Regions from separate parts of the Scandinavium tedordense genome, predicted to be linked through region 2. Evidence: predicted binding sites of a transcription regulator. Region 2 holds the regulator's gene; each other region holds the start of a gene.
What was found. The regulator Fur, encoded in region 2, represses iron uptake genes when iron is present. The targets are predictions, from matches to a motif close to ATAATAATGAGAACNACTATCAA.

Region 1 (8,107 bases), on a different contig from region 2:
TGATCCTGTGCTAAATCTCCGGTGGCGACCACGAGATCGCATTCACGCTGCGAGGCGCGGATGGCCGCCAGAACGGCCTGGTAACTATCCCAGGTGTTCACCCCTAACAACGTTTCATGCTTTTCAGCAAACAGGTGAGTATCAGTAATTTGTAAGACTCTGACCCTGGCCTCACCAGCCAGTGAGAGATTTAACAGGCTTTCCAAATGGTGTCCTTTGGTTTCACGACGCTAACAAACCGGAATCGCCATCGCTCCATGTGCTAAACAGTACCTCAGCCAATCGGCTAAAAACTGGTTAATTTGATGCTTTTCGTCGCGTTGATGCAACTTTTTATTCGGGTAATCATACCGTGCTTTGAAGCGAAAAATCTGCTGACTCGAACACACTTCAGCCACCATCGCATCATGGTAAAGGCGCACCGTCATTGACGGCAGGCTCCAATAACTGACTGCGGGCACCGTCTGTTCTATTTCCACCAGAGTAGTGTAGCGGGTCGATTCACTGATCGTTAATCGGTATTGCGCATTGGCCACCTGATAGCTCACCGTTTCGCCGGGTGCGTCCGTTTGAGGCAGCAGGCGGCGTAGCTGTGCGAAGTTGGTTTCGCACAGACGCATCATTTCTGGGAAGTCAGGTGTATAACGCTTCATTTTGTCCACTCGTTTCGTAATGCCTGATAATGCAATTGCAGCCATTGCAGGGCGATGACAGAGGCTGCGTTATCGATTTTTCCCTCTTCAACCCACAGGTATGCCTGTTCCCTGCTTACCACATGCACCCGAATATCTTCGTGTTCATCTGCCAGACCGTGAATACCTTGCGCGGTCGAGGCGTCCACTTCACCCACCAGGATGGTTAAGCGCTCGCTGGTGCCGCCGGGGCTCGCCAGGTAGCTCAGCATATGTTTGACGCGTTTGACGTCCAGACCCGCTTCTTCCACCGCTTCGCGACGGGCCACGTCTTCTGGACTTTCGCCTTCTTCAATCATCCCGGCAACCATTTCCATCAGCCACGGGCTTTCGCTGGTATCAAATGCGGCGATACGAATCTGTTCCACCAGCACCACTTCATCACGCACTGGGTCAAAGGGTAGCAAGACTGCGGCGTGACCGCGCTCAAAAATTTCGCGTCGCACTTCACCGCTCATTTCGCCGTTAAACAAACGATGACGAAAACGGTACATGTCTAACGAAAAAAAACCGCTATAAAGTGTTTCCCGTGCAATAATTTCAACATCGTTTTTGGCGTAAGTTACGACAGATTGATTTTTTCTGGTCATCGTCAATATCCTGGGCTGTAAAGTGGTGACGAAATCGGGGATTTCAGGTCTCTATGGCTACTGTTTTACTTATGCTGTGATAGATTGGTGCAAATTAACGCCAGATGGCACGATACGCCAACTTTTTACGCGGGCGGACTCTGGTACAATCGATAAATCTTTTTGAATTAGATCAGCGCTAAATGCTTCACAACAAGGAATGCAAATGAAGAAATTGCTCCCCATCCTTATCGGCTTGAGCCTGACGGGCTTCAGCGCAGTGAGCCATGCGGAAAACCTGTTGCAGGTTTATCAGCAGGCACGTTTGAGCAACCCAGACCTGCGTAAGTCCGCGGCCGATCGTGATGCTGCATTCGAAAAAATTAACGAAGCACGCAGCCCATTACTGCCGCAGCTCGGTTTAGGGGCAGATTATACCTACACCAATGGCTTTCACGATAACAACGGTATCAACTCCAACGAAACCAGCGCAGCATTGACGTTAACGCAGACCATTTTTGACATGTCAAAATGGCGCGCCCTGACGTTGCAAGAAAAAAGTGCCGGTATCCAGGACGTCACCTATCAGACCGATCAGCAGACGCTTATCCTGAACACCGCGACGGCCTACTTCAATGTGTTGAGTGCGATCGACTCGCTCTCCTTCACCGAAGCGAACAAACAAGCGGTTTACCGTCAGTTAGACCAAACGACCCAGCGTTTTAACGTAGGCCTGGTGGCTATCACTGACGTGCAGAACGCCCGTTCACAGTACGACACCGTGCTGGCGAATGAAGTGACCGCCCGTAATAACCTCGACAACGCCGTTGAACAGCTGCGTCAGGTCACCGGTAACTACTATCCGGAGCTGTCTTCTCTGAATGTCAGCAACTTAAAAATGGATAAGCCGCAACCGGTGAATTCGCTGCTGAAAGAAGCAGAAGGCCGTAACCTCGCGTTGTTGCAGGCTCGTCTGAGCCAGGACCTGGCCCGTGAGCAAATTCGCTATGCGGAAACCGGTCACATGCCGACCGTTGGCCTGACCGCGTCTACCGGCGTGTCTGACACCAGCTATGATGGCAACAACGCCACCAGTAGCCAGTATACTGACCGTAACATCGGTCAGAATCAGATTGGCCTGAACTTCAATCTGCCGCTGTACAGCGGTGGCTCGGTGACTTCACAGGTGAAACAGGCGCAGTACAACTTCGTCGGTGCCAGTGAGCAGCTCGAAAGCGCGCACCGTAACGTGGTTCAGACCGTGCGTTCGTCCTTCAACAACATCAATGCGTCCATCAGCAGCATCAACGCCTACAAACAGGCCGTTGTTTCTGCGCAGAGCTCTTTAGACGCAATGGAAGCGGGCTACCAGGTCGGTACCCGTACCATCGTTGATGTGTTGGACGCGACCACTACGCTGTATAACGCGAAGCAGCAGCTCTCCAGCGCGCGTTATAGCTACCTGATTAACCAGCTGAACGTCAAGTCAGCTCTGGGTACGCTTAACGAGAATGATCTGTTGGCCCTGAATGGCACTCTCGGTAAAGCGGTTTCCACTTCCGCGGAAGCGGTTGCCCCAGAGAATGCCCGGCAGGACGCTAACGCTGATGGTTACAATGGCGCGAGCGCGGCTCCAGCTGCACAGCCGGCCGCACAACGTACATCCACGTCCAGCAGCAACAGTTCTAACCCGTTCAAAAACTGATTCGGGCAACCCCGGCGACGTCGTTCGCCGGGGTTAAATCACTTTCCGCTCTCCCCCGCAAAAATAAACGTAAGGCAACGTAAAGATCCCCTCCTCCTGCCTCTCATCGCTTCAATTTCAACCACTCATCCACTATCCTGAGCGCTACCACTGGGTCCAGGATGAAAGATAATGAAACGGACAAAAACAATTAATCACGCTTCGTTCCGCAAGAACTGGGGCGCACGCCATCTGACGCCAGTCGCGTTGGCGATCACCGCCGTATTTATGCTCGCTGGCTGTGAAAAAACTGACGAAACGGTGTCGATGTATCAGAATGCTGATGACTGCTCGAGTGCTAACCCGGGCAAAAGCGCTGAATGTACCGCGTCATACAACAACGCGCTGAAAGAAGCCGAGCGCACCGCGCCTAAATACGCCAGCCGTGAAGACTGTATCGCCGAATTCGGTGAAGGCCAGTGCCAGCAAGCCCCTGCTCAGGCAGGTATGGCGCCTGAAGGGCAGCAAGCGCAGGCTCAAAGTAGCGGCAGCTTCTGGATGCCGTTAATGGCCGGCTACATGATGGGCCGTATGATGAGCGGTTCAGGCTTCCAGCAGCAACCGCTGTTCAGTTCGAAGAATCCAAAAAGTCCGGCCTACGGTCAATTTACCGATGCCAGCGGTAAAGGTTACGGCGCAGCGCAGTCAGGCCGTTCCATGAACGTGCCTAAAACGGCGATGGCGCCAAAACCGGCCACCACCAACACGGTGACACGCGGCGGCTTTGGTGAGTCCGTTGCTAAACAGTCCAGCATGCAGCGCAGTGCCTCCGGCACATCTTCTCGTTCTATGGGCGGCTAATCGCCATGGAAAGAGTCAGCATTGTCGAGCGCCCGGACTGGCGCGAAAAAGCCACCGAATATGGCTTCAATTTTCACACCATGTATGGCGAGCCGTACTGGTGTGAAGATGCGTACTATAAACTCACGCTCGCGCAGGTTGAAAAGCTGGAAGACGTGACCGCCGAGTTGCACCAGATGTGCCTGAAAGTGGTGGAACGTGTGGTCGCCAGCGACCAGCTGTTGACCAAATTCCGCATTCCGAAACACACCTGGAGCTTCGTACGTCAGGCGTGGCAAACGCAGCAACCTTCGCTTTATTCTCGCCTCGATCTGGCATGGGATGGCAAAGGCGAGCCTAAGCTGCTGGAAAACAACGCCGATACCCCAACGTCACTGTACGAAGCGGCTTTCTTCCAGTGGATCTGGCTCGAAGATCAGCAGAATGCGGGCAACCTGCCCGCAGGCAGTGATCAGTTCAACAGCCTGCAGGAAAAGCTGATTGAGCGTTTCGCAGAGCTGCGCGAACAGCACGGTTTCGGTCTGCTGCATTTTGCCTGCTGCCGCGATACCACCGAAGATCGGGGCACGGTGCAGTATTTGCAGGACTGCGCCAATGAGGGCGGCGTTGCGAGCGAATTCCTGTATATGGAAGATATCGGGCTTGGTGAAAAAGGTCAGTTCACCGACACGCAGGATCAGGTTATTGGCAATCTGTTCAAGCTCTACCCGTGGGAATACATGCTGCGCGAGATTTTCTCCACCAAGCTGGAGGACGCTGGCGTTCGCTGGCTGGAACCGGCCTGGAAAAGCATTATCTCTAACAAAGCGCTGCTGCCGATGCTGTGGGAAATGTTCCCGGATCACCCGAATCTGCTACCTGCGTATTTTGCCGAAGACAGCTATCCCCCGATGGATAAATACGTCATCAAGCCGATTTTCTCACGCGAAGGTGCCAACGTGTCGATCGTCGAAAACGGCAACGTGGTTGAAGCCGTGGAAGGACCGTATGGCGAAGAAGGAATGATCGTCCAGCAGTTCTATGAACTGCCGAAATTTGGCGACAGCTTTACGCTGATCGGCAGCTGGCTGATCAACGATCAACCTGCCGGGATCGGCATTCGTGAAGACCGGGCGTTGATCACTCAGGATCTGTCCCGGTTCTATCCGCATATTTTTGTGGAGTAATTTTTGTCGGGCGCGGTCTGATGCCCGCACCCCGCTCCTCTCCCACGGGGAGAGGGCGAACACATTAAAAACGGCAACTCAGGTTGCCGTTTTGCTTTTACTTTCCAATCTGCACCGAGAGCATACTCAAACTGCCCATCTCGATCCCATCGGTCGGCAACGTCATCGGCTCTTTTCCATCCCATGCGCCCAGTAAGTACAACAACGGCAGATAGTGATCCGCAGTCGGGTTCGAAAGCGATCCACCTTCATGGTCGAGATAATTCACCAAAGGGTGCTCTTCCGTCGGACCTTGCCAGGTGAGATTGTCTTTCACAAATTCATTGAACGATGTCGCCCACGGATAGGGCGTATTTTCGCCATGCCAGCGTGCGGTGCGCAGGTTGTGCACCACGTTGCCGCTTGCCACCAGCATGATACCTTCTTCACGCAATGTGGCCAGTTTGCGGCCCATTTCCATATGCCAGGCCGGTGGTTTGGTGCTGTCGATACTGAGCTGAACCATCGGGATATCAGCATCCGGGTACATTTTAATTAAAACGCCCCATGAACCGTGGTCAAAGCCCCAGGCTTCTTTATCCAGCGCTACCGGCACCGGGGCCAGTAGCTCAACCAGACGCTGCGCCAGTTCCGGCGAACCTGGAGCCGGGTAATGTGTGTCGTGCAGTGCCTGCGGAAAACCACCGAAGTCATGAATGGTTTTCGGGGTCTCCATCGCCGTGACGCCTGTCCCGCGGGTAAACCAGTGCGCGGAAATCGCCACAATCGCTTTTGGGCGCGGCAGCGTTTCGCCGAGATGCTGCCAGGAACGGGTGTACACGTTATCCTCCAGCACGTTCATCGGACTACCGTGACCCAAAAACAGTGCTGGCATACGGGAAGAAGACATGATGATATCCTTACAGGAACAGTTGATTTGATGGGTTTACATTACGCGTTTTCGGGCAGGGATGAACTCAGATAACGGTGATGAAGATCATCAGGAAATTTGAATGTAAGGACACGTAAAAGCGCGATCTCCCCTCTCGCTTTCAGGGCAATTGCACTTTAATATAAATGATAATCATTATCATAAAGGAGTTCTCATGTCAGTACCTTTGATCCTGACCTTGCTCGCTGGTGGGGCCACCTTCATCGGGGCTGTCCTGGGCGTTATCGGCCAGAAACCCTCCAACCGCGTACTCGCGTTTTCCCTCGGCTTCGCCGCAGGCATTATGCTGCTGATCTCGTTGATGGAAATGCTGCCGGCGGCACTCGGTACCGCCGGTATGTCACCGGTGCTCGGCTACGGCATGTTCGTGGTGGGACTGCTGGGGTATTTTGCCCTCGACCGAATGCTGCCCCATGCGCATGCGCAGGATTTAATGCAGGGCGATAAAGCCGTGATGCCGCGCAATTTGCGCCGCACCGCGATTCTGCTGACGCTCGGCATCAGCCTGCACAACTTCCCGGAAGGCGTGGCGACCTACGTTACCGCCAGCAGTAATCTGGAGCTCGGATTTGGCATCGCACTGGCAGTCGCATTGCACAATATTCCTGAAGGCCTGGCGGTGGCTAGCCCCATTTATGCCGCGACAGGATCGAAACGTAAGGCGGTATTCTGGGCGGGCGTGTCCGGAATGGCCGAAATTCTCGGCGGTGTATTAGCGTGGTTGATTCTGGGTTCACTGGTCTCGCCGGTGGTGATGGCTGCTATCATGGCTGCGGTGGCCGGTATTATGGTGGCGCTGTCGGTAGATGAACTGATGCCGCTGGCGAAAGAAATCGACCCACACAACAACCCAAGCTACGGCGTGCTGTGCGGCATGTCGGTGATGGGGCTCAGTCTGGTACTGCTTCAGTCGATGGATTTCGCCTGATACTCTGAAAGCCAGATAGCAAAACGCCGGGATTATCCCGGCGTTGTCTTTTCAGATTCGCTATTCAGTGAATCTTAGCTGGCCTTACGCTCATGCTTTTGGCGGTATTCCACCAGGTCTTCAATGGTCACCACTGGCATGTTGTGTTCCGCAGCAAACTTGATGCACTCCGGTGCGCGCGCCATGGTGCCATCGTCGTTAGTCAGTTCACACAGCACGCCCGCAGGTTTGAAGCCCGCCAGTGTCACCAGATCGATAGTCGCTTCAGTGTGACCGCCGCGAGTCAATACCCCACCCGCCTGCGCACGAAGTGGAAACACGTGGCCTGGACGATGCAGATCGGAAGGTTTAGCGCCGTCGGCAATCGCCGCACGAACGGTGGTAACGCGGTCAGCAGCAGAAACGCCGGTGGTCACACCGTGCGCCGCTTCGATGGTTACGGTAAAACCGGTACCGAATGCGCTGGTATTGGTTTCCACCATCATCGGCAGGTCGAGCTGTTTGCGGCGCTCTTCGTTAATGCACAGGCAAACAATGCCGCTGCCGTGACGGATGGTCAGTGCCATCTGCTCAACGGTCATGGTTTCGGCGGCAAAGATCATGTCGCCTTCGTTTTCGCGGTTTTCGTCATCAAGCACCATCACACCGCGGCCTTCGCGCAGTGCGGACAACGCGTGTTCTACGCGTTCAAATGCAGTACCAAAAGAGGAAAGTAGCGTCTGATTCATGGTAAAAGACCTCATTAAGATTATGGTTACCAGAATCAGGGCAGTCTTAGGAGCGCCGACGAAGCGGCAAAAAGATAACGTGCGCGGGCCTTGCCCGTAGATCGTTACTCTCTCCCATCCGGACTCTAACCGTCGGCCCCGGAATTACACCGGATCTGCTGTCCTTCAGACTGACGTCCAAAGCGCTCGCGGGCTTTCAACCTGAGTTGATTTACCGCCGGTGGGGAATTTCGCCCCGCCCTGAGAATAAGCGAGATAACTATAACGCTAATGATTATTGGCGGCAATGCATAAGCTTCAAACATTTCTGGTTTATAGCCCCGGCATAAGGCACTACAATAATCTGCAAAACCGACCAGATCAGGGAAACCATAATGATTGATCCGAAAAAAATTGAACAGATTGCCCGCCAGGTTCACGAGTCCATGCCGCAAGGTTTGCGTGATTTTGGTGATGACGTTGAGAAGAAAATCCGTCAGGTGCTGCAATCTCAGCTGACGCGTCTGGATCTGGTCAGCCGCGAAGAGTTCGACGTGCAGACTCAGGTT
Region 2 (8,107 bases):
CCATTGTGCCTCCCGGCGTTGGCGTCCGGGTTTCGCTGATGTATGATTGCGCGCTATCTGCGCCGGGCCTGTCGTCTGGCGGCTTGTTTCCCCGAAGTCACTCTGAATCATGGCAAAAGAACAAACGGACCGAACGACATTAGATTTGTTCGCAAATGAGCGTCGCCCGGGAAGGCCGAAAACCAATCCGCTCTCGCGCGACGAACAATTACGCATAAATAAGCGTAATCAGCTTAAACGCGACAAAAGCAACGGTCTCAAACGCGTTGAGCTAAAGCTCAATAACGATGCCGTGGATGCGCTCAATGAACTGGCTGATGCCAGAAATATGAGCCGCAGCGAGCTTATCGAAGAGATATTGTTGCAACAACTGGCTGCATTACACGGCCAGGAACTTGTCTGAAAATACGGCAAAAAATCACTTTCATTTAGCAGAGAGTGCAGTACGGCGCGATTGCAGTTTCCGCGCACTTCTCCTCCTGCTATCATTGCCTTTATCTGTGGGCAACATTCCACCATCATTTCAATACGTTTCAAGAGGTTATTTTACTCATGGCAATCACAGGTATTTTTTTCGGCAGCGACACGGGTAACACCGAAAATATCGCGAAGATGATCCAGAAGCAGCTTGGCAAAGACGTTGCCGAGGTGCATGACATTGCCAAGAGCAGTAAAGAAGATCTCGAAGGTTTCGATATTCTGCTGCTGGGTATCCCTACCTGGTACTACGGTGAAGCACAGTGTGACTGGGACGACTTCTTCCCGACGCTGGAAGAGGTAGACTTCAACGGTAAGCTGGTCGCACTGTTTGGCTGTGGCGATCAGGAAGATTACGCAGAATATTTCTGTGATGCGTTGGGTACCATCCGCGACATCATCGAACCGCGCGGCGCAACTATCGTTGGCCACTGGCCGACCGAAGGCTACCATTTCGAAGCCTCTAAAGGTCTGGCTGATGACGCCCATTTTGTGGGTCTGGCCATTGACGAAGATCGCCAGCCAGAGCTGACCGCTGAGCGTGTCGAAAAATGGGTGAAACAAATCTCCGAAGAGCTGCACCTCGAAGAGATCAAGAACGCCTAATGATTTAGTACGGTGCAGCATCCGTGCTGCGCCGTATTAGCGATACGTTGTGTTAAATTAATAGATAAAAGCAATTAAATTAATCGCTACAAATTTTTAACTTTTGAGCACATGTCTGTACAATGTCACCTGTTTTGACGAGGTCGGATGTTTCGCTTTGCAGATGATGCCTCGTTTTTGAAAAGCATACTTTGCTCAGGGTTTACGTTCCCATTTAGGCCAGGCAGTCCTATAATGAGACGCATTATCCTGAATTCATTCTTAGTAATACTTCCCCATAGGGAAGTGTATCGCCTAGCAACAGGACTGATTCCGCATGACTGACAACAATACCGCATTAAAGAAGGCAGGCCTGAAAGTCACGCTTCCTCGTTTGAAAATTCTGGAAGTGCTTCAGGGGCCGGACAATCACCATGTCAGTGCGGAAGACCTTTATAAACGCCTCATTGATATGGGCGAAGAGATTGGTCTGGCAACGGTTTATCGCGTTCTGAACCAGTTCGACGATGCCGGCATTGTCACCCGCCACAACTTCGAAGGCGGCAAGTCTGTTTTCGAACTGACTCAGCAGCATCATCACGATCACTTAATCTGCCTCGACTGCGGCAAGGTTATTGAGTTCAGTGATGACTCTATCGAAACGCGTCAGCGCGAAATCGCCACTCGACATGGCATTCGTCTGACCAACCATAGCCTTTATCTTTATGGCCACTGCGCAGAAGGCGACTGCCGTGAAGATGAACACGCACACGACGCCGCTGAGAAATAATCAGCGTTTGCTCAAAAGCAAAAAGCCAACCTCGCGGTTGGCTTTTTTTGGCATAAATTTCAGGCAATCACAGAGGCCGATAGTTGAGGGTTATGGCTTTGTGGTTGTCGTGTTGTTGTTACGAATTTCCTTCCAAATCTGGTCACAGCGGGCTTTCACCGCCTGATCGTTGCCGGTATGCGTCGCCTGGATGCACTGTTGATAATCCAGAACCCGCACGGTTTCCTGATTGGCAAACTGCTGATGTGACTTCTCGGTTTTCAGTACGTCCAATACATTCTGACACGCCTGGATTTTATCCGGGTTGCCTTCGGCGGTGTTAATACACGCGCTGTACGCCTCTTTGAGCTTGTTATCTTCCTGTGGCGCCTGGGGTTGTGCGCATGCAACCAGCCCGGATGCCATCATAGCGATGAGAATCAATTTTTTCATGATACGGCCTCATAGGCGCGCGGCGACGTTAACGCTGCCGCGCGACTTGTCAGAAAATGGTGAACGGGGCGATAACAATGAATTTCACGTCACGCTCATCCTGGAAGATATTGCCGTACCCCCCGCCATAGCTCGGGATGTCGGAGTGGTTGTCGTATTGAGTAAAGTGCAGCTTGAACAGCGTGCCTTTCGCTCGCCCTTCCTGAACGGTGTACATCGCGTCGAGGCTGTAAGCTGACTCTTTAATTTTGTTTGAGGCGATATCTTCGCGCTGACCTGCACTATTGATAAGCCAGTCAGACGGTTTAGCATCCCAGGCATAAACATAAGACGCGCCCACGGCCCAGCCCGGCATATCCCAGTTTTTCAGATCATACATACCGCCGAAGAACACCGCTTTTTCGCCGTTGGCGTTGAAGTCTGAGCGGTTATCCCACCAGATATCCAGTCGGCCGTTGGAAGAAGCATAGGTTGGGGTCATACGCTGAAGGAAGTAACCCTGCTGCCCTTCCGCTTTTACCCATGTTCCTTCGAGACGCAGGTCAACAACGTCGCCCACTTTATAACCTAAGGTCAGAGCCTGTAGCCACGCGGTACCGTCATAGATATCGTTGATAGTGTTGCTGCTGACGGTGTCACGCGCACCGTAGAACTGGTAGCTGGTCGAGAGCGGCGCCCCGGCGACATCAAATTTATAGCTGGCTTTGGCGAAGTACTGATCCATAAAGCCTTCAGCCTGACCAAATGCTGCTTCGAGCACCAGGTCATTTTTGAAGTCGTATTTAGCACCGATGGAGTGCAGATACTCCACTTTGGTTTTCTTGTCGTTCTGATAGAAATGATCAGTTTCAAGGTGCCACGGAGCTTTGTACTCGTTGGTCCACATATACGAGAAGCTCAACGCCCCGGCATCCCCGTAGTCAAAGTTTGCCCCGGCTTCAGCACCCTGATAAGTACCCGGCATGAAGCTCCAGTGCGGCGCTAACAGGGTCTGGCCAGTAGGCTGAATATAACCTGCGCGTGCCCAGGTCGGCCCCAGTTTAAATTTCGCGGCGGCTTTATACAGACTGATCCCACTCTTATCGCCAGACCAGTCTTCGTCATAGCCTTTATTAACAGAGGAGAACGCGATTTCGTTTGGGTGACCGCTTTCGGCGGATTCAGCCATTTCGATTGCGGTGAAGGCCGCAATATCCAGGCCGATAAAATCTGCAGCATAACCCGACTGGAAGTCGAGATTGGCGTTCCAGGTGGAGTGAGAAAGGTTGGTTTTGTACTTGTCGCCGTCGGTTACATCTTTACGGTCACGCTCGCGCTGCCAGTAATAGATGCCGCCGGTTAAGGTTGAATCGTCTATGAATCCTGCTGCACTGGCTTGCGGAACTGCCAACCAGCCCGACATTGCGGTGACCCCGGCAATAGCCAGCGCCAGCGTACTACGTTTGCCACTGAACGTACGCATGTGTATATCCTCTTTGACTTTTAAAAACGCGTTCGCAAAGCGAACAGCGATAAAAATTAAGTACTGCAAAAAAGTAGCGAGGCAGAAAAGTCCTAACGCTATGCATGTAGACTATTTTTCGCGACGCGAATTATCAATCCTTTTTCCGCACGAAAATGCAAGATTATGACAGGGCGCACATATTTGATTGCGTTTTGTTACACATGCACGTTTCAGCATGAAGCGACGAAAACCGCTAATAGCAGGGGCTTATCAATAAGAAAGGGAAAATGGCACTAAAAAATGTAACAAGGCCGAGGCGCTGTTTCATGAATGAAAATGATATTATTTCGCATCACGAAAATGACATAAAAAAAGCGCCGCATTGCGCGACGCTTTTTATTTTCAGCAAAAGCGAAACTTATTCGCCCGCTTTTGCCCAGGTATCACGCAGGCCAACGGTACGGTTAAATACCAGCTTCTCTGCGGTGCTGTAGCGGCTGTCGAGACAGAAGTAACCTTCACGTTCGAACTGGTGCGCTTTACCCGTTTGCGCGGCTTTCAGCGACGGCTCAGCATAGCCCTGCTTGATAACCAGTGATTCCTGGTTAATGACGGACAGGAAATCTTCTGCCGCGCCCGGGTTTGGTACGCTGAACAGACGATCATACAGGCGAATCTCAACCGGCAGCGCGTGACCTGCGCTTACCCAATGGATAACGCCTTTCACTTTACGGCCATCAGCCGGATCTTTACTCAGGGTTTCCGCATCGTAAGTACAGAAGATGGTGGTGATGTTACCTTCCGCATCTTTTTCAACGTGTTCGGCTTTGATGACGTAGGCATTACGCAGACGCACTTCTTTACCCATCACCAGGCGCTTGTACTGTTTGTTCGCTTCTTCTCGGAAATCAGCACGATCGATCCAGATCTCGCCGCTGAACGGTACATCACGGCTCCCCATTTCTGGTTTGCTCGGGTGGTTCGGCATAGTGACGATTTCGCTTTCGCCCTGCGGATAGTTTTCGATAACCAGTTTAACCGGATCGATAACCGCCATCGCACGTGGCGCATTTTCATTCAGATCTTCACGAATGCAGGATTCCAGAGAGGCGATTTCTATGGTGTTGTCCTGTTTGGTCACGCCAATGCGCTTGCAGAACTCGCGGATAGACGCGGCGGTGTAACCACGACGACGCAGACCGGAGATGGTTGGCATACGCGGGTCATCCCAGGCTTCCACATGCTTGTCGGTCACCAGCAGGTTCAGCTTACGCTTCGACATTACGGTGTATTCCAGGTTCAGGCGTGAGAACTCGTACTGACGCGGATGAACCGGGATGGAAATGTTGTCGAGCACCCAGTCATACAGACGACGGTTGTCCTGGAATTCCAGCGTACACAACGAGTGCGTAATGCCTTCCAGCGCATCGCTGATGCAGTGGGTGAAGTCATACATCGGGTAGATGCACCACTTACTGCCAGTCTGGTGGTGATCGGCAAATTTAATGCGATACAGCACCGGGTCACGCATGACGATAAACGGAGACGCCATGTCGATTTTGGCACGCAGACAGGCTTTACCTTCTTCGAAACCACCCGCACGCATTTTTTCAAACAGCGCCAGGTTCTCTTCCACGCTGCGGTCGCGATACGGGCTGTTTTTGCCCGGCTGCGTCAGGGTGCCGCGATATTCACGGATTTCGTCGGCAGAAAGTTCGTCCACATACGCCAGACCTTTATTGATAAGCTCAATCGCATACTGATGCAGCTTATCGAAGTAGTCAGAGGAGTAGCAAATCTCGCCGGACCAGTGGAAACCTAACCACTCAACGTCTTGCTTGATGGACTCAACGTATTCGATGTCTTCTTTCACCGGGTTGGTGTCATCGAAACGCAGGTTGCATTGGCCCTGGTAATCCTGAGCAATGCCGAAGTTCAGGCAGATAGATTTTGCATGACCAATGTGCAAATACCCGTTCGGCTCAGGCGGAAAACGGGTATGAACGGTCGTGTGCTTACCACTGGCCAGATCTTCATCGATAATCTGGCGAATAAAGTTAGTCGGGCGGGCTTCTGCCTCACTCATCGCGGGTTCCTCAAGGCGTAAACAACATATAACGGCGTATGATCTTATAAGCTGCGTGCAGAGACAACCCTTACTTAGAGAAAAAGCGCGGTTAGCTGTTGATCTGGGTTGTCCTGGCTCCATAAAAAAGCGGCGGAGGATAACCCCCGCCGCTAAGGCACATAATATTACCCGTCATACTTCACGTTGCTTGTACGTTGGCTGCATCCGCTCACCCCAGTCACTTACCTGAGTAAGTGACTGGGGATCCTCAGACTTGCCGCCTTCCTGCAACTCGAATTATTTTGGGTATACTCAGGAACGATTACTTGCCTTTAATCTCATACAGTGGTGTTACGCCTGCAACAACCTGACCCTGCGCCTTGATAACCAGACCGCTGAAGTCGTCGATGTTGCTGCAAACCACCGGGCTTATCATCGAGCGCGCATTGGCGTTCAGGAAGTCCAGATCCATTTCCAGGACCGGCTGACCTGCCACCACTTCTGCACCCTCTTCTACCAGGCGAGTAAAGCCCTGGCCGTTCAGCGCAACGGTATCGATACCCATATGGACAACGATTTCCGCGCCATTCTCGGTTTCGAGACAGAACGCATGATTGGTGTTGAAGATTTTAACGATGGTGCCTGCAGCTGGAGAAACGACCATTTTTTCGGTTGGTTTCACTGCCACGCCTTCACCGACAGCTTTGCTGGCGAAGGCTTCATCAGGAACCTGCTCAAGGGCAACCACATCTCCGGTCACTGGCGAAACCAGCGTGGCGATAGTTGCTGCATTTGGCACCGCCTGCGGTTTTGCTGCTGGTGCAGCGGCTGCAACCGGAGCGGCTTCTGCTGCCGCTACAGGTCCGGTGGTTTTCATCGCGTTAGCGATTTTTTCTGCAACAAAGCCGACGATAATCTGCACGCTGGTTTTGTTCAGACGAATCACACCCGACGCACCCAGGCGTTTCGCCAGCGCTTCGTTGACCAGAGAGGAGTCTTTCACGTTCAGACGCAGACGGGTGATACACGCATCGATCCCGGTCAGGTTGTCTGAGCCGCCAACGGCTGCAATGTACTGGCGAGCCAGTTCAGTTGCGTCCTGCTCTTTGCCACTGCTCACATTCACGTCCTGGCCATCGGCTTCGCTACCGGCAACAGCCAGTTCACGACCCGGAGTCATCAGGTTGAATTTGTTGATAGTGAAACGGAACACCACGTAGTAGATAACGAAGAACACCAGACCCTGAGGGATCAGCATGTACCAGTGGGTTGCCAGCGGGTTACGGACCCAAAGCATCATATCCACCAGACCGGCGCTGAAACCAAATCCGGAGATCCAGTGCATGTTGGCAGCGATGAACACGGAAATACCGGTCAGTACCGCGTGAATGAAGTACAGAACCGGCGCCACAAACATGAAGGAGAATTCCAGAGGCTCGGTGATACCGGTGAAGAAGGCCGCGAACGCGCCCGCCATCATGATACCCAGCACTTTGGCTTTGTTTTCCGGACGGGCACAGTGGTAAATCGCCAATGCCGCACCTGGCAGACCGAACATCATAATCGGGAAGAAGCCCGCCTGATAACGACCGGTGATACCAATTTCAGCTTTACCGGCAGCAATAGACTGCGCGCCGCCAAGGAAGTTAGGGATATCGTTAATACCGGCAACATCAAACCAGAACACGGAGTTCAACGCGTGGTGCAGACCCACCGGGATCAGCAGACGGTTGAAGAAGGCATAAATACCCGCACCCGCAGAGCCCAGCTTTTGGATGTGCTCACCGAAGTTCACCAGACCGTCGAAGATTATCGGCCAGATGTACATCAGGATGAAGGCTACGACGATCATGACGAAGGAGGTCAGGATTGGCACCAGACGGCGGCCGCTGAAGAACGACAGCGCTTTTGGCAGCTCAACGCCGCTGAAGCGGTTGTACAGTTCCGCAGAGATGATACCGACGAGGATACCGACGAACTGGTTTTCAATTTTCCCAAATGCCGCCGGAACCTGGTCCGCTGGAATTTTTTGGATCATTGCTACTGCAGCCGGTGAGCAGAGAGTTGTTAATACGAGGAAACCAACAAAGCCGGTCAGTGCTGCTGCACCGTCTTTATCTTTGGACATACCGTAAGCCACACCAATCGCAAACAATACGGACATGTGATCGATTATAGCCGAACCCGATTTGATCAATAGAGCAGCAAGAGCGTTATCACCGCCCCAACTCACCGGGTCAATCCAGTAGCCGACACCCATCAGGATGGCTGCGGCAGGCAGCGTGGCCACTGGCACCATCAGTGCGCGACC
Region 3 (8,107 bases), on a different contig from region 2:
AGGATAGCAGGCAATGACACTAAAAATGGGGTATGCCGCCATCGCTTTGGCATTCGTGCTCAGCGGTTGTACGGCTCCATCGCAAAAATCCGTCGCAGACACGCAAAGCTGCAAAGCGGATAACCAGATGCAGCAAACCACGCTCTATTTCGGCTTGAGTCGTCCGGCGGGGAAAGATATCACGCCCCAGGAATGGCAGCAGTTTGTGGATAATGACGTCACGCCGCGCTTCCGCGATGGGCTGACGGTGCTTGATGCACGCGGTCAATGGCTTGGTAACGACGGCAAAGTGGCCCGTGAGCAGAGCAAAGCGTTGATGCTTGTCCACGGTATAGATGCGCAGAGCGAAAGCAATATTGAAGCGCTGCGTAACGTTTACAAATCACGCTTTGCCCAGGAATCGGTGATGCGGGTCGATAACCCGGTGTGCGTCCAGTTCTGATAAAAAAACGGCGGGAATAAACTCCGCCGTTGTTATGTTATAGCCCCGCGCAAGCGTAGCGTCGCTGGGCATTTAGACGTTTACAGGAACAACCCCGCAAAACTCGCCGACAGCAAACTCACCAGTGTCGCGCCGTACACCAGGCGTAGACCAAAGCGTGAAACCGCATTTCCCTGCTTCTCGTTCAGTCCTTTAATCGCGCCCGCCACAATGCCGATAGAAGCAAAGTTAGCGAATGACACCAGGAACACTGACAGAATGCCCAGCCCGCGGGGCGTCATCTGTGCGGCAATCTTTTGCAGCTCAATCATCGCCACAAACTCATTCGCCACCAATTTGGTCGCCATGATGCTGCCCGCGTTCAGTGCATCGCTCAGTGGAATGCCAATCAGCCATGCCAGTGGATAGAAAACGTAACCGAGGATCTGTTGGAAGCTCAGGCCAAACACTGTCGAGAATAGGGCGTTCACCGCGCTTATCAGCGCAATAAAACCAATCAGCATTGCCAGAATAATCATCGCCACTTTAAAGCCGGCGAGAATATATTCCCCGAGCATCTCAAAGAAACTCTGCGACTCATGCATTTTCTCGAGTTTAATCTCCGCTTCGGCATCCGGACGCGTCGGGTTAATCACCGACAGGATAATGAAGGTGCTGAACATATTGAGGATCAGCGCCGCAACGACATATTTCGCGTCGAGCATGGTCATGTATGCGCCGACAATCGACAGCGACACCGTCGACATTGCGGTAGCGGCCATGGTGAACAGGCGGCGAGAGGAGAGATCAGACAGCACCCCTTTGTAAGCAATGAAGTTTTCCGACTGACCCAGGATAATTGAACTGACGGCGTTAAACGATTCCAGCTTGCCCATGCCATTTACTTTCGACAACAGGGTGCCGATGACGCGAATAAAAATCGGCAGAATACGCCAATGTTGCAGAATGCCAATCAGCGCGGAAATAAAGATAATCGGGCACAGCACGCCTAAGAAGATAAACGCCAGGCCTTTATCGCTCATGCCGCCGAAGACGAAATTGCTACCTTCTGCGGAGAATTTCAGCAGCGATTCAAATACCCCTGAAACCGATTTAATGAGAACTAAACCGCTTTCGGCGTGCAGGAAAAAGAATGCCAGCGCGATCTCGATAATAATGAGCTGTGCAATATAACGAATACGTATGGTTTTGCGGTCAAAACTGACCAGCCAGGCGAGCGCGAGGATGACCACCAGCGCCAGCAGGAAGTGAAGAATATTAGCCATTTCATTTTTGTTTGCAGGTAAACGGGAGGCATATTTAGCCACAGCGCAGCGGCAGGGTAAACGATTACCTGTTAATAAGCTTAGACAAATTGCTTCGCACGATAACGATGACGCTCGCAATCTTTTACAACCTGACATCATTATCCGCACATTTTGCTTGTGTTTCTTTCTGTCGTAATGATAATCACTATCACTCATATTTACGAAACTTTGCATCGATTGACTGCGGTTCACACTGAAGGGTGTCAGGCATGTTTGTTCCATTTCTCATTATGTTACGCGAAGGGCTGGAAGCGGCGCTGATTGTCAGCCTGATAGCAAGCTACCTTAAACGCACGCAGCGAGGACGCTGGATTGGCGTCATGTGGATTGGCGTGTTTCTCGCCGCCGCGCTGTGCCTGGGACTCGGCATTTTCATCAACGAAACAACCGGCGAGTTTCCGCAGAAAGAGCAGGAAATGTTCGAAGGCATCGTGGCGGTTATTGCGGTGTTCATCCTGACCTGGATGGTGTTCTGGATGCGCAAAGTGTCGCGCAACGTGAAGAAACAGCTGGAAGACGCGGTGGATAATGCGCTGCAAAAGGGCAATAACCACGGTTGGGCGCTGATCCTGATGGTCTTTTTCGCCGTGGCGCGTGAAGGGCTGGAATCGGTATTCTTCCTGCTGGCCGCATTCCAGCAGGATCTTGGCATCTGGCCGCCGCTAGGTGCAATGCTCGGCCTGGCGACCGCGGTGGTCCTTGGTTTTCTGATTTACTGGGGCGGCATTCGCCTGAATCTCGGCGCGTTCTTCAAATGGACCAGCCTGTTTATTTTACTGGTGGCCGCAGGGCTTGCCGCCGGGGCGATTCGGGCCTTCCATGAGGCGGGGCTGTGGAATCACTTCCAGGACGTGGCGTTTGATTTCAGTACCACACTTTCTACCCACACGCTGTTTGGCACCCTGCTGGAAGGTATTTTCGGCTACCAGGAAACGCCAAGTGTCAGCGAAGTTGCGGTGTACTTTATCTATCTGATCCCGGCACTGGTGCTGTTTTCCATGCCGCCGCGGGCCTCCACGAGTCCTTCTCGTACGGTGTAATCAGCGACAGCAATGATTGACTAATAGTTACAACATACTTATTGAAAGGGATGGGTCATGACGATTAATTTCCGCCGTAGTGCGCTGCAGCTGGGTATCGCTGCGTTGTTATCTTCTGCGTTCTCTGCGCAGGCCGCCGATATTCCGCAGGTTAAGGTTACGGTCACCGACAAACAGTGTGAACCGATGAACATTACCGTTAACTCTGGTAAAACCCAGTTCATCATCCAGAACCACAGCCAAAAAGCACTGGAGTGGGAAATCCTCAAAGGGGTGATGGTGGTGGAAGAGCGTGAAAACATTGCGCCAGGTTTCACCCAAAAAATGACCGCCAATCTGCAGCCGGGCCGTTATGAAATGACCTGTGGCCTGCTGACTAACCCGAAAGGCCTGTTGATTGTTAAAGGTGAAGCCACTGCGGACGCGGCGAAAGCCAACGCTGTGCTGAGCCTGGGCGATGCGATTGCCGACTATAAAACCTACGTGACGGCACAAACTGCAGAGCTGGTGAAAGGGACTCAGGCCTTCACCGACGCGGTGAAAGCGGGCGATATCGAGAAAGCCAAAGCGCTGTACGCTCCGACCCGTCAATACTACGAGCGCATCGAACCGATTGCTGAACTGTTCTCTGATCTCGACGGCAGCATCGATGCCCGTGAAGACGATTACGAGAAGAAAGCGGAAGACCCGAAATTCACCGGCTTCCACCGCCTGGAAAAAGCGCTATTTGCTGACAACTCCACCAAAGGCATGGATCACTACGCCACTCAGCTGAACAGCGACGTGCAGGAACTGCAGAAACGCATCAGCGAACTGGCCTTCCCACCGTCAAAAGTGGTAGGCGGTGCTGCCGGTCTGATTGAAGAAGTCGCGGCCAGTAAAATAAGCGGTGAAGAAGATCGTTACAGCCATACCGATCTGTGGGATTTCCAGGCTAACGTCGACGGCGCCCAGAAAATTGTCGACTTGCTGCGTCCTCAGCTGCAGAAAGAAAACAGCGCGCTGCTGGCCAAAGTGGATGCCAACTTCAAGAAAGTCGACACCATTCTGGCGAAGTACAAAACCAAAGACGGCTACGAGACTTACGATAAGTTGACTGACGCTGACCGCAATGCGCTGAAAGGGCCGGTAACGACGCTGGCAGAAGATTTAGCGCAGCTGCGTGGGATCCTCGGACTGGACTAAAGCGTTATGACTCAGAGCAAACCGCACGACGTGACCGAGCCGTCACGTCGTCGCTTACTGAAAAATATCGGCGCGCTGGGAGGCGCGCTGGCGTTGACCGGGGGTTGTCCGGTCGCCCATGCGGCGAAACCGCAAAGTGCGCCGGGGACGCTGTCTCCGGATGCGCGAATGGAAACCCAGCCGTTCCACGGACTGCATCAGGCGGGCGTGCTGACTCCTCAGCAGGCATCGATGATGCTGGTGGCGTTTGACGTGCTGGCGAGCGATAAAGCTGACCTGACACGGCTGTTCAAATTACTGACCGACAGGATAACTTTCCTCACCACCGGTGGGCCCGCGCCCGATACGCCGAATCCGCGGCTGCCGCCGATGGATTCCGGGATCCTCGGGGCGTATATCGCGCCGGATAACCTGACTATTACCGTTTCCGTTGGTCAGTCGCTGTTTGACGAGCGCTACGGGCTGGCGGCGCATACACCGAAAAAACTGCAGCGCATGACGCGTTTCCCCAACGATTCACTGGATGCGGCTCTGTGTCATGGGGATCTGCTGCTGCAAATCTGCGCTAACACCCAGGACACCGTTATTCATGCCCTGCGTGACATCATCAAGCATTCGCCGGATTTACTGAGCGTGCGCTGGAAGCGGGAAGGTTTTATCTCTGATCACGCCGCGCGCAGTAAAGGTAAAGAGACGCCGGTGAATCTATTGGGCTTTAAAGATGGCACCGCGAACCCGGACAGCCACGACGCGAAGCTGATGGATAACATCATCTGGGTGACGGACGGGCAGGGTGAACCCGCGTGGGCTACCGGCGGTTCTTACCAGGCGGTGCGCATCATTCAGTTCCACGTGGAGTTCTGGGATCGTACGCCGCTGAAAGAGCAACAGACTATTTTCGGGCGCGATAAGCATTCAGGTGCGCCGTTGGGAATGCAGCTCGAGCACGATGTGCCGGACTACGCCAACGATCCGAACGGCGATGTGATTGCACTAGACAGCCATATTCGTCTGGCCAACCCGCGCACGCCGGAAACTGAATCCAACCTGATGATGCGACGCGGATACAGTTATTCGCTCGGCGTGACCCACTCCGGCCAACTAGAAATGGGCTTACTGTTCGTTTGCTATCAGCACGACCTGGAGAAAGGATTCCTTACCGTGCAGAAGCGGCTCAACGGCGAGGCGCTGGAAGAGTATATTAAGCCGATTGGCGGCGGGTATTTCTTTGTTCTGCCGGGAGTAAAAGCGCGTACTGATTACCTTGCACAAGGCTTACTTGAAGCCTGAGTTGCTCTCGGTTGCTGAAAAAAAAGGTTCATGTCTGGCATGAACCTTTTTTTTCATGTGCTCTAAAGAGAACAGCGACAGAATTCGCTTTAAGGCCTTTATTGAATTTTTACGCCAGAAAATTTCGACACCCTCGTCATCCGCAGGGACAACTCCGGCGCAATAATCTCGCTTTTTCTACGCCTTAAATGAAGACTGACATCTTTCTGTCATTGTTTTGTCAGAGACTCTCTCTGCTGGTGGAGATAGCATGGTTGCCTGTAGGTAAAAAATATGTTGCATTTATGCTAATTCATGATGTAATTATTACAACAGCGGTAGTTTCCGGCAGTGAGTGAAAGTAGCCACTTAGGAGATCGCGGATGGTAAGGTCCTGTTCTGGACATAAAAGTAAAAATAACTGCACCAAACAGCGCGGAGGCCTCACCTCCGGCAGCGATTTCTTCACCACTGAATTTCCCTCTTCGACAACAACTCATGAATCACCCGATGTGATGCGCGGTGCGCGTAGTCGCGTCATCACGTCCGATCAACCGGCAAGCAATGGCTTAAAAGGAAGCCAAACCTCAGACGTTAGTGCGCATAATCGTGTCGAAACGGACACGTGTAATGTTGACCAACAACTCAAGGTGCTATCCATGGGAAGACAAAAAGCAGTGATCAAAGCTCGTCGTGAAGCAAAACGTGTGCTGAGACGGGATTCACGCAGTCATAAACAACGTGAAGAAGAATCGGTCACCTCGCTTGTGCAGATGAGTGGCGTAGAAGCAATTGGCATGGCAAGAGACAGCCGTGATCATTCTCCAATTGAAGCTCGCAATGAAGCTCAGGCGCACTACCTGAATGCTATCGAGAGTAAACAGCTGATTTTCGCCACCGGCGAGGCAGGGTGTGGGAAGACCTGGATCAGCGCAGCGAAAGCGGCAGAGGCCCTTGTTCATAAGGATGTGGACAGGATAATCGTCACCCGTCCGGTTCTGCAGGCCGATGAAGATCTTGGCTTCTTACCCGGGGATATATCCGAGAAGTTCGCCCCGTATTTCCGCCCGGTCTATGACGTTTTGGTCAGAAGACTGGGGGCGTCCTTCATGCAATACTGCCTGCGCCCGGAAATCGGCAAGGTAGAGATCGCGCCGTTCGCCTATATGCGCGGACGTACATTTGAAAACGCGGTTGTTATTCTGGACGAGGCCCAGAACGTAACCGCGGCGCAAATGAAGATGTTCCTGACGCGCCTCGGGGAAAACGTGACGGTTATCGTTAACGGCGACATCACCCAGTGTGACTTACCACGGGGTGTAGTGTCCGGATTGAGCGATGCGCTGGCACGTTTTGAAGAGGACGATATGGTCGGTATCGTTCGCTTTAATAAAGACGACTGCGTGCGGTCCGCGCTCTGCCAACGAACATTACACGCCTACAACTGAGTCTGATTTGCCGAAGATAAAGCCCGCGAAATGCGGGCTTTGCTGTTTCTGAGGTAGGCTATTGTTGCCTGCTGGTGTAGCGCTTATTAGGCCTACGGGTCATAGACGAAAAAAAAGCCCGCATTTTCATGCGAGCTCTTCTTAAAATATGGCGGTGAGAGAGGGGTTCGAACCCTCGATACGTTGCCGTATACACACTTTCCAGGCGTGCTCCTTCAGCCACTCGGACACCTCACCATATTGTATCGCTGCCTTACCTCTCGGGGGCAACGGGGCGCTACTATAGGGAGTTGGATGAAAACGGTCAAGGATAATTTCTGGCTTTTGACGTATTCGGTTAAGCAATGAACACCGCTGTACGATTCAGCTTCATTTACCTTCCTGTCGCTATCACTTTTTCCGCTTTCCAGCAGCGAGTAGCCTGATTACCAGGAAGAGTGCGCAATGGCTGTGGAGCGCTACAGCCACTTTCTGCCCATGGGCAGCGATCGCGAAAATAGCAGCCAGTCGGGAGGTGACGGTTACCGGGCAGTTCGGTATTTTTTGGGGCTTCACCCAATGGAGTGTCAAGGCGCGGTACCGACTCCATCAACAAGCGGGTATAGGGGTGTGCCGGGGCTTCCAGAACGTGTTGGGTATCCCCCATTTCCACCACCTGGCCGAGATACATCACCGCCACACGGTCGCTCATATGGCGTACCACCGAGACGTTATGCGAAATGAGAATGTAGGTCAGATTTTGCTGTCGCTGCAAGGCCACCAATAGATTCAGGATTTGCGCCTGTACTGAAATATCCAGTGCAGAGGTGGGCTCGTCGAGTACCATAATATCGGGCTGAGCAGATAGCGCGCGGGCGATAGCGATTCGCTGTCGCTGTCCGCCGGAAAAGGCGTGCGGTGGGCGGTCAAGATATTCTGGCCGAACCCCGACCTGTTGCGCCAGTTGTTCTGCCAGCGCCCGGCGAACCTTTTCACTGGAGCGCGATGCAATCCATACCGGCTCCGTAATGATGCGCCAGACCGGCAGGCGTGGATCGAGTGAGGAGAGCGGATCCTGAAACACCATTTGCATTCCACCCCCGGGTCTGTCTGCCGGTAAGCGGGAGCGATCGAGCTGGCCTGTGCCCGGCGTCAACATTCCCATCAACAGTTTTGCCAGGGTGCTTTTGCCGCAGCCAGATTCCCCCACAATACCCAGCGTTTCGCCGCGTCGTACCGTTAAATCGAGGCCATTGAGCGCATGAACATACTCGGTCACCTTACCGAGCCAGTTTCTCCGGGACGGGAAGGCAAGGTGAACATTGGTCAGTTCGAGCAGGCAGTCAGACATGCGCGTTCTCCTGTTGTGGATACCAGCAGGCGATGGCCCGACTGCCGTCATCCAGCGGGCGTAAAGGGGGCACGTTGCCACAGGCT
Region 4 (8,107 bases), on a different contig from region 2:
CCAATCTGCTGGGTGGCGTTTTGCCCGCCCAGAATACCCAGATTCAGCTCTTTCGGTTGCTCCGCCGTGGCCTGCCATGCCACTAGCAGCCCTGCCATCATCGCGGAAAAACGTAATGCGCTCGTCATGTGCTTATTCATTATCATTGCCCGTGTTGTCTTGCGTTGAGGATTAATGGAGCTGGCTGATTTCGTCGCCATAAAGTTGCTGCAGGACATCCTGACTTAAATCGTCCGGATGACCGTCAAACACGATTTGCCCTTGCGCGATGCCTATCACGCGGGTGCAGTAATTTTTCACCAATTCAATCGAGTGCAGATTGACCATCACGCTGATGCCCTGTTCGCTGACTTCACGCAGGACGGTCATAATACGCTGGGTGTTTTTCGGGTCGAGCGAGGCCACGGGCTCGTCGGCCAGCAGAATCGACGGATTCTGGATAAGCGCCCGGCAAATCGCCACGCGCTGCATCTGTCCACCGGAGAGGTTTTCTGCGCGCTGTAGCGCATGAGGCAGCATGTTCATCCATTCGAGCAGCGCGATAGCGCGAGCGCGGTCGTCGTCCGAAAACACTTTGAACAGGGATTTGAGCGTTGAAGTCTGGCTCAGTCGGCCGAGCAAGACGTTGGTCAGCACATCGAGACGCGGGACCAGGCAGAAATCCTGGAAAATCATGCCGCATTCGCTGCGCCATGCATTGAGCGCGCGTCCGCTGATGTCGGAAACATCACGCGGGAGACCAACTTCCGGATAGCTGAGCAGTTCGCCCGAGGTTGCAGGGTGAGTGCCGTTGAGTACGTGCAGCAGCGTGGATTTCCCCGCTCCCGAACGCCCGACGATGCCCACCATTTCACCCGCATGAAGGTCAAAATTGATGTCGTTCAATACCTTTTGCTGGGCATTGTACGATTTGCATAAATTTTTCACGCTCAGCACTTTGCGCTGTGGGGCGTGAATAATCTGCGGTTGAACGGGATAATCGTTCAGGGAAAAGAGTGCGCGAGCGTTGTTCATAAGAGTTCCACGTTGCTTGTTTTCGCCGTGGGTTATTAACAACGCTGCGCATGACGCTTTAATGACAGAAAAACGATAAACAGATGAACATCACGGGTTACGGTGTAACGGAAGAGGTCTCCGTTGCGCGCTCTGAATCAGCAAACACGCCGTGATTCAGGTCAGTCACAATGGCGTTCATCCTTGCTTCAGTCAGGCCGTAGTATCTGATAGCAATGGCGGTCAACAGATAGAACACGGATGGGATTACCGAGAACAGCAGAACGATGCCGTACAGGGCTTCCGCCGACTGTACCTGGCTGCTTGAAGCATAGCCATAATACGCCAACACCCAACCGAGAATCGCACCGCCGACCGCGACGCCAAGCTTGATAACAAAGATATTGGCCGCCACATTCATGCCTGTAATACGGCGTTGAGTTTTCCATTCACCATAGTTGTTGGCGTCAGTAATCATTGACCACTGGATAGCGGCATTCCCGCCCTGGACCAGTTGAATCAGAACATGAGCGAAAAGCGGAATGACCCAGTAATTCATCGGCAGCATGAAGCACACCACACCCAAGGCCGCATTGATAAGGTTTATCCAGAACGAGAGTTTTACTTTACAGAAGCGGGTACCAAACGGTTTAGCTAACACCGAGCCAAACATCGAGGCGAACATGCCCCCGAGCATAAACCAGCTGATAATATCCGCCCCTTCGCGCAGCACGCTATTCACGAAATAGACCACTGCCCCGCCGCGAATAACCACCGCCACCAGCATCGTGAAGTTATAGACCGACAATATCCGCCACTGATCGTTGCGGAACAGTATTTTCACATCGCGGGCAATATTCAGATTCTCTTCTTTAATCGGCTGAACACGCTCTTTGGTGCTAAAGAAACAGACGATGAACATCAGGCAACCGATGATGCCAAATAATGCCATGGCCACCTGAACACCCGTCGCCCTGTCGCCTGGATAAAGATAATCCGCCAGTGGTAAAATTAACGCTGTGCCTAATGCACCGCCAATTGGAGTAATGGCAAAGCGCCACGACTGCAGTGACAAACTTTCCTGTGGGTCGGTAGTCAACGCCGCGCCTAATGAGCAATATGGGATATTAATTGCGGTGTACATCAGAGTCATAAATATATATGCCGCAACGGCATAAACGACTTTTCCGCTGTCTGAAAAACTCGGAATAGAATAAACCAGCACACAGCTCACGGCGAACGGGATACAGATAGCTAACAGCCATGGACGGAAGCGTCCCCAGCGGGTGGCCGTTGCATCAGCAATAGCCCCCATTATCGGGTCGGTAATCGCATCCAATACTCGAACTAATAAAAACATGGTGCCCATGACTGCCGGTGGCAATCCATAAATATCGGTATAATACCAGGCAAGAATAGCGACCGATGAATCGAAAACGATATGACTGGCGGCATCACCGAGGCTATAACCGACTTTTTCTCTGACGGATAACTTTTCACCTGCCATGATAAAACTCCCCTTCAGTATTAAGTTATGTAACCGGTTTCTTATGTGGCGCTATTTTTTGCACAGCCAGTGAAAGGCGGTCCATTATGTTTTTTAGCTAGTTTCTTATGTTTTTTGCTTTATGTGATCTCTGAGGGATCAAAGAGATATATTCTCGATTTTTTTGTTTTATTGCTCACATAACCGCACGACGGGAATTTGTCTGGAAAAGTGCAAAACGTTAACCCCGACACACGCCGGGGCCGATATTCGTCTATGGTTGTAAACAGCGGAATTTGCGCAACTAAAAGGAGAATCAACGATGAGAAAACCCGCTTTGCGCCGCCCAGATACGCTTTACCTCGCCCTGCAACTCGCCCTCGGTGGCGCCCTACTCTCGCTGAGTCTGACCTCGGCCCAGGCGGATGAAACCCTCGCCGCCACACCGCAGCCGCCGGATATTTTATTGGGTCCGCTGTTTAATGATGTGCAAAGCGCGAAGCTGTTCCCGGATCAAAAAACATTTGCCGATGCGGTGCCTAAGGGCGATCCGCTGATGATCCTTGCGGACTATCGGATGCAGCGCAATCAGTCGAGCTTTGACCTGCGCCATTTTGTGGAAGTGAACTTCTCTCTGCCGCAGGAAAAAGACAAATACGTGCCGCCTGCGGGCCAGAGCCTGCGTGAGCATATCGACGGACTGTGGCCGGTGCTAACACGTACCACCGACAGCGCCGCGAAGTGGGATTCCCTGCTGCCGTTGCCGAAACCGTATGTGGTGCCCGGCGGGCGCTTCCGCGAAGTGTATTACTGGGACAGCTATTTCACGATGCTGGGCCTGGCGGAGAGCGGTCACTGGGACAAAATCGAGGATATGGTCGCCAACTTCGCCTATGAAATTGACACCTGGGGCCATATTCCTAACGGCAACCGAACCTATTATCTGAGCCGTTCGCAGCCACCGTTCTTCTCGCTAATGGTGGAACTGCTGGCGAAACACGACAGCGACGCACTGAAAAAATACCTGCCGCAGATGGAGAAAGAGCACGCCTACTGGATGGACGGTCAGGATGCGCTGCAAAACGGCGAAGCCAATAAACGGGTGGTCAAACTCAATGACGGCGCGCTGCTCAACCGCTATTGGGATGACAAAGACACGCCGCGCCCGGAATCCTGGCTCGACGATGTGAATACCGCCAAAAGTAATCCGAATCGCCCGGCGACGGAAATTTACCGCGACCTGCGCTCTGCCGCCGCGTCCGGGTGGGACTTCAGCTCACGCTGGATGGATGACCCGCAAAAACTCAGCACTATTCGTACCACCAGCATTGTGCCGGTCGACCTTAACGCACTGATGTTCAAGATGGAGAAAATCATCGCCAGCGCCAGTAAAGCAGCGGGTGATGACGCCAAAGCCACGCGTTACGATACGCTGGCAAGCGACCGCCAGCAGGCAATGGAGCGTCATCTGTGGAACGACAAAGAGGGCTGGTACGCCGATTACGATCTGAAAACGCACAAGGTGCGTAATCAGCTGACCGCCGCCGCGCTGTTCCCGCTGTACGTTAACGCCGCCTCAAACGACAGAGCGGCAAAAATGGCAACGGTAACGGAATCGCGGTTGCTAAAAGCAGGCGGCATTGCGACCACCACCATCAACAGTGGTCAGCAATGGGATTCCCCGAACGGCTGGGCACCGCTGCAATGGGTCGCCACCGAAGGGCTGCAAAACTATGGTAAGGACAACATCGCGATGGACGTTTCCTGGCGATTCCTGACCAACGTGCAACACACTTACGACAGTCAGCAAAAACTGGTGGAGAAATATGACATCACGTCCACCGGCACGGGCGGCGGCGGAGGTGAATATCCACTGCAGGATGGATTCGGCTGGAGTAACGGCGTGACGCTGAAAATGCTCGATTTGATTTGCCCGAAAGAAAAACCGTGCGACAACGTGCCAACAACACGACCCGCAGCGACAGCGCCTGCCGAGGCACCGCTGAAATCGACGACTCCGGCGACGTCTACCGCACCTGCGGCAAGCCCAACCCCAGCCGCTCCGGCTGAAAAAACGCAATAATAGACCCTTGACCTGCTACCAGTTCTGGTAGCAGGTTTTTTCTCGCATTGTCCGCTATCCCCTTCCCGCTCTGCTTTCCCGTCGGTAACCGCAATAAAGCCGTGGATTTCTGGCAGCTGCTCTGACATTTCTTCTCTTGCTTCGATTAACGCAAACAATAATAATTCGCATTCTTTTTACGAAAAATGACATTTTCGCACGTTTTGACACGGTGGCGCACAGGAGTGCCAGGCCGGGTCTCTTAGGATTATGCGATGAATAACACACTGCGCCTCAAACGCTCGTCAGCACTTTGCGCCTTGGCGCTGGCGTTCCCTTGCTCGTCTTTCGCTGAGGAAACGGTAGTGGTTACCGCTCAGCCGGCTGAATCCGCGACCGCACCGACCAAGGGCTATACGGTTAAATCCTCAACCGGTGCCACCAAAACCGATCAACCGCTGATCACTACCGCCCAGTCGGTATCCGTTGTGACCCGTCAGCAGATGGAAGATCAGGGTGCGACCAACGTCAGCCAGGCGCTGAGCTATACACCGGGCGTGTATAGCACCTTCGGCGGCTCGGCAACTCGCTTCGACGCCATTTCCCTGCGCGGCTACCACGGCGGTGACGTGGACAACATCTTCCTCGACGGCATGCGCCTGATGAGCGATGGCGGCAGCCACAACGTCATTCAGATTGACCCGTGGTTTCTCGACCGAATTGATGTGATTAAAGGCCCCTCTTCCGCGCTGTACGGCCAAAGCGTACCCGGCGGGCTGGTTAACCTGACCTCCAAGCGCCCACAGTTTACCTCCGAAGGCCACATTCAGGCGTTCGGCGGCACCCAGGGCACCAAAGGTGCAGCGTTCGATTACACCGACGCGATTAACGATCAGTGGGCGTATCGCGTGGTGGGCATCACCCGTAACACCGACACCCAGGTCGACAACACCCGCGAAGAACGTTACGCGATTTCCCCGTCGCTGCTGTGGCAACCGGATTCTGACACCAGCCTGTTACTGCGTGCGTACCTGCAAAAAGATCCATCAGGCGGCTATCATGGCTCGCTACCGTTGGACGGCACGCGCTATGAGCACAACGGTCGCAAACTCAGCAACCACACCAATGAAGGTGACCCGAGCGATGGCTACCAGCGTCGCGAACAGATTTACAGCTACGAATTTAATCACCAGTTCAATGACATTTGGTCCGTGTATTCAAGCGGCAGCTATACCCATTCCGACGTAAACCTCGACCAGGTTTATCAGGTGGGTTGGGTTGGCGACAGCGATATGCTGGCCCGCGGCTATAGCGGTTCAACCGGTTCGCTCGACGGCTGGTCGACCGATAACCGCATTAAGGCTGATTTCAACACCGGCGACGTGTCGCACACCGTGGTATTGGGTGGTGAATATCACCGCTTCCGCAATGACCTGTGGAGCCGCGCAGGGGGTGCCTCTCCGCTCGATCCGTGGAGCGGCTATACTGCGCAGGATGGACATACCCTGACCTATAGTGATTATAACAATCGCCGTTATTATCAGGCCGGTCTGTACTTGCAGGATGAGATGGTGTGGAACCGCTGGCATGCGGATCTCTCCGCGCGCTATGACCGCATTGTTTCACAGCAAGTGAGCGATACATTTGGCACCTCTTCGCGTCGTTCCGATGACCACATCAGCAGCCGCGCATCCTTGCTGTATGCCTTTGAAAACGGCTTGTCGCCGTACATCAGCTACAGCCAGGCCATCACGCCTGCCATGCTGGCAGGCCCGGACGGTCAGTTGCTGAAACCGACCACCGCCGAGCAGTACGAAGCCGGGCTGAAATTCCAGCCGCCGGGCACTGCGGACATGTACAGCATCGCAATGTACGACCTGACACAGAAAGATGTGGCCACGCGAGATACCAATATCGCTACCGCCACCTTCCTGCCCGCCGGAAAAGTGCATTCGCAGGGTGTGGAACTGGAAGCGCGCAATCAGCTGACGCCACGCCTGAGCACCATCGCCGGGTACACCTGGAACCGCCTGCGCTTTGCTGATACCAAAGACGGCACCGACGACAATACGCCGCAGCTGACGCCGGATCAGATGGCATCATTCTGGGCGCACTATAAGTTTGATTACGGGATTAGCGCGGGCGCGGGCGTACGTTATATCGGCAAACAGTGGGCCGATGACGCGAATACCGAACGTTTGCCGTCGACTACGCTGCTGGATGCGATGATCCGTGCGGATCTGGGTGCCTGGACGTCAGCTCTGAAAGGCGCGTATTTGCAGGTTAATGCGAATAACCTGACCGACAGAGAGTATGTTTCTGGTTGCTACGGCACCAATAACTGCTACTGGGGCGCTGAGCGGTCGGTGATCGCAACCGTCGGCTATGATTTCTGATGGGTGATTAAAAAATTGCCCGGTGGCGCTTTCGCTGACCGGGCCTACCGTTTCAAAGTAGGCCGGCAAGCATGCGCCGCCGGGCTGTCGTATTTATGCGTTGCGACGCAGTAATCTGAATACCACCAGCACCACGATGGCACCCACAACCGCCACGAGGAAACTGTGCATATTAAAGCCGGAAACATTGCCGATACCAAACATGGTAGCCAGCCAGCCGCCAACCACGGCACCGACGATCCCCAGAATGCAGGTGAGAATAAAACCGCCGCCGTCACGACCCGGCATAATCAGTTTCGCAATAACACCCGCAATCAGTCCAAAAATAATCCAGGTCAGAATACCCATTTTAACCACCCTCCAAAATAAACAAATTAACCACAATTTAAACACGACTATTGTGTGCTTTGGTTCCCTTAAGTATAGGTAAACATTCCCAAAAAGAAGGTATTCGACTAAAAAATTTATCTGTTGAAAAATTTTCACCCGTTTGTATTAAGTTATGTTTCGCGCTGCCGATAGTTTATCGAATCTCTGTCGATAAGGAGCGACCAGGCGTGAGTCATTACAATGAGCAATTCCTTAAACAAAATCCGCTGGCAGTGTTAAACGTTCTTCGCGATTTGCATCGCGACCACGTCCCTTTGCGTGTCTCGTGGGAGACATCGCAATTTATTACCCGCATTCTCGATATCTCTTCTCAGGCGCTGATCGTCGATTACGGCAGTCAGGAATATGAAAACCGCGCCGTTCAGCGTGCGGAAAATATTACGCTCTCCGCTGAAACTCAGGGGGCGAAAATTGAATTTACGGTGCCGAAGATAGCGCCCGGCCAGTTCCTTGATTTGCCTGCCTTCACGATGCCCGTGCCGCCGTCGCTGTGGTTTGTGCAGCGTCGCGAGTTTTTCCGTATTTCCGCCCCACTGCATCCGGTGTATTACTGCAAGGCGAAACTACCCGATAACAGCGAAGTGCGTTTTCGTTTGTGTGATTTGTCACTCGGTGGAATGGGTGCATTGCTGGATGGCGCGCCGTCTGCGGCCCTGAAATCTGGGGTGATGCTCCCACAGATGGAACTGGATATGGGGGAATGGGGTAAATTTCATTTCGACGCGCAGCTGCTTTCACTGAGCGAGCGCAAGGTGGTCGACAGCAAAAATGAAACGATCA

Region 1: a site for Fur is predicted at 6,023-6,045, ahead of zupT (zinc transporter ZupT). Genes of this name have one in related genera too.
Region 3: a site for Fur is predicted at 1,879-1,901, ahead of efeU (iron uptake transporter permease EfeU). Genes of this name have one in related genera too.
Region 4: a site for Fur is predicted at 4,717-4,739, ahead of MUU46_RS14435 (TonB-dependent siderophore receptor). Genes of this name have one in related genera too.

What each region holds. Positions count from the first base shown of each region.
Region 1 covers NZ_JALIGG010000052.1:18,931-27,037, forward strand. The annotation lists gene cpdA (3',5'-cyclic-AMP phosphodiesterase) at 1-206, opposite strand, end outside; gene MUU46_RS06445 (DUF1249 family protein) at 231-653, opposite strand; gene nudF (ADP-ribose diphosphatase) at 650-1,282, opposite strand; gene tolC (outer membrane channel protein TolC) at 1,488-2,966, shown strand; gene MUU46_RS06460 (DUF1190 family protein) at 3,138-3,806, shown strand; gene MUU46_RS06465 (glutathionylspermidine synthase family protein) at 3,812-4,972, shown strand; gene ygiD (4,5-DOPA-extradiol-dioxygenase) at 5,070-5,861, opposite strand; gene zupT (zinc transporter ZupT) at 6,058-6,831, shown strand; gene ribB (3,4-dihydroxy-2-butanone-4-phosphate synthase) at 6,906-7,559, opposite strand; FMN riboswitch at 7,662-7,811, opposite strand; gene ubiK (ubiquinone biosynthesis accessory factor UbiK) at 7,934-8,107, shown strand, end outside.
Region 2 covers NZ_JALIGG010000057.1:292,333-300,439, reverse strand. The annotation lists gene ybfE (LexA regulated protein) at 110-403, shown strand; gene fldA (flavodoxin FldA) at 553-1,083, shown strand; gene fur (ferric iron uptake transcriptional regulator) at 1,400-1,852, shown strand; gene chiQ (ChiQ/YbfN family lipoprotein) at 1,943-2,284, opposite strand; gene chiP (chitoporin ChiP) at 2,334-3,746, opposite strand; gene glnS (glutamine--tRNA ligase) at 4,147-5,814, opposite strand; gene nagE (N-acetylglucosamine-specific PTS transporter subunit IIBC) at 6,119-8,107, opposite strand, start outside.
Region 3 covers NZ_JALIGG010000058.1:14,815-22,921, forward strand. The annotation lists gene MUU46_RS19385 (DUF3574 domain-containing protein) at 14-442, shown strand; gene MUU46_RS19390 (NupC/NupG family nucleoside CNT transporter) at 523-1,707, opposite strand; gene efeU (iron uptake transporter permease EfeU) at 1,959-2,789, shown strand; gene efeO (iron uptake system protein EfeO) at 2,847-3,974, shown strand; gene efeB (iron uptake transporter deferrochelatase/peroxidase subunit) at 3,981-5,264, shown strand; gene phoH (phosphate starvation-inducible protein PhoH) at 5,903-6,691, shown strand; tRNA gene MUU46_RS19415 (tRNA-Ser) at 6,841-6,928, opposite strand; gene MUU46_RS19420 (ABC transporter ATP-binding protein) at 7,065-8,021, opposite strand; gene MUU46_RS19425 (ABC transporter ATP-binding protein) at 8,014-8,107, opposite strand, start outside.
Region 4 covers NZ_JALIGG010000056.1:261,277-269,383, forward strand. The annotation lists gene phnD (phosphonate ABC transporter substrate-binding protein) at 1-140, opposite strand, end outside; gene phnC (phosphonate ABC transporter ATP-binding protein) at 172-1,014, opposite strand; gene MUU46_RS14425 (glycoside-pentoside-hexuronide (GPH):cation symporter) at 1,112-2,503, opposite strand; gene MUU46_RS14430 (alpha,alpha-trehalase) at 2,802-4,562, shown strand; gene MUU46_RS14435 (TonB-dependent siderophore receptor) at 4,817-6,937, shown strand; gene MUU46_RS14440 (GlsB/YeaQ/YmgE family stress response membrane protein) at 7,031-7,285, opposite strand; gene ycgR (flagellar brake protein YcgR) at 7,495-8,107, shown strand, end outside.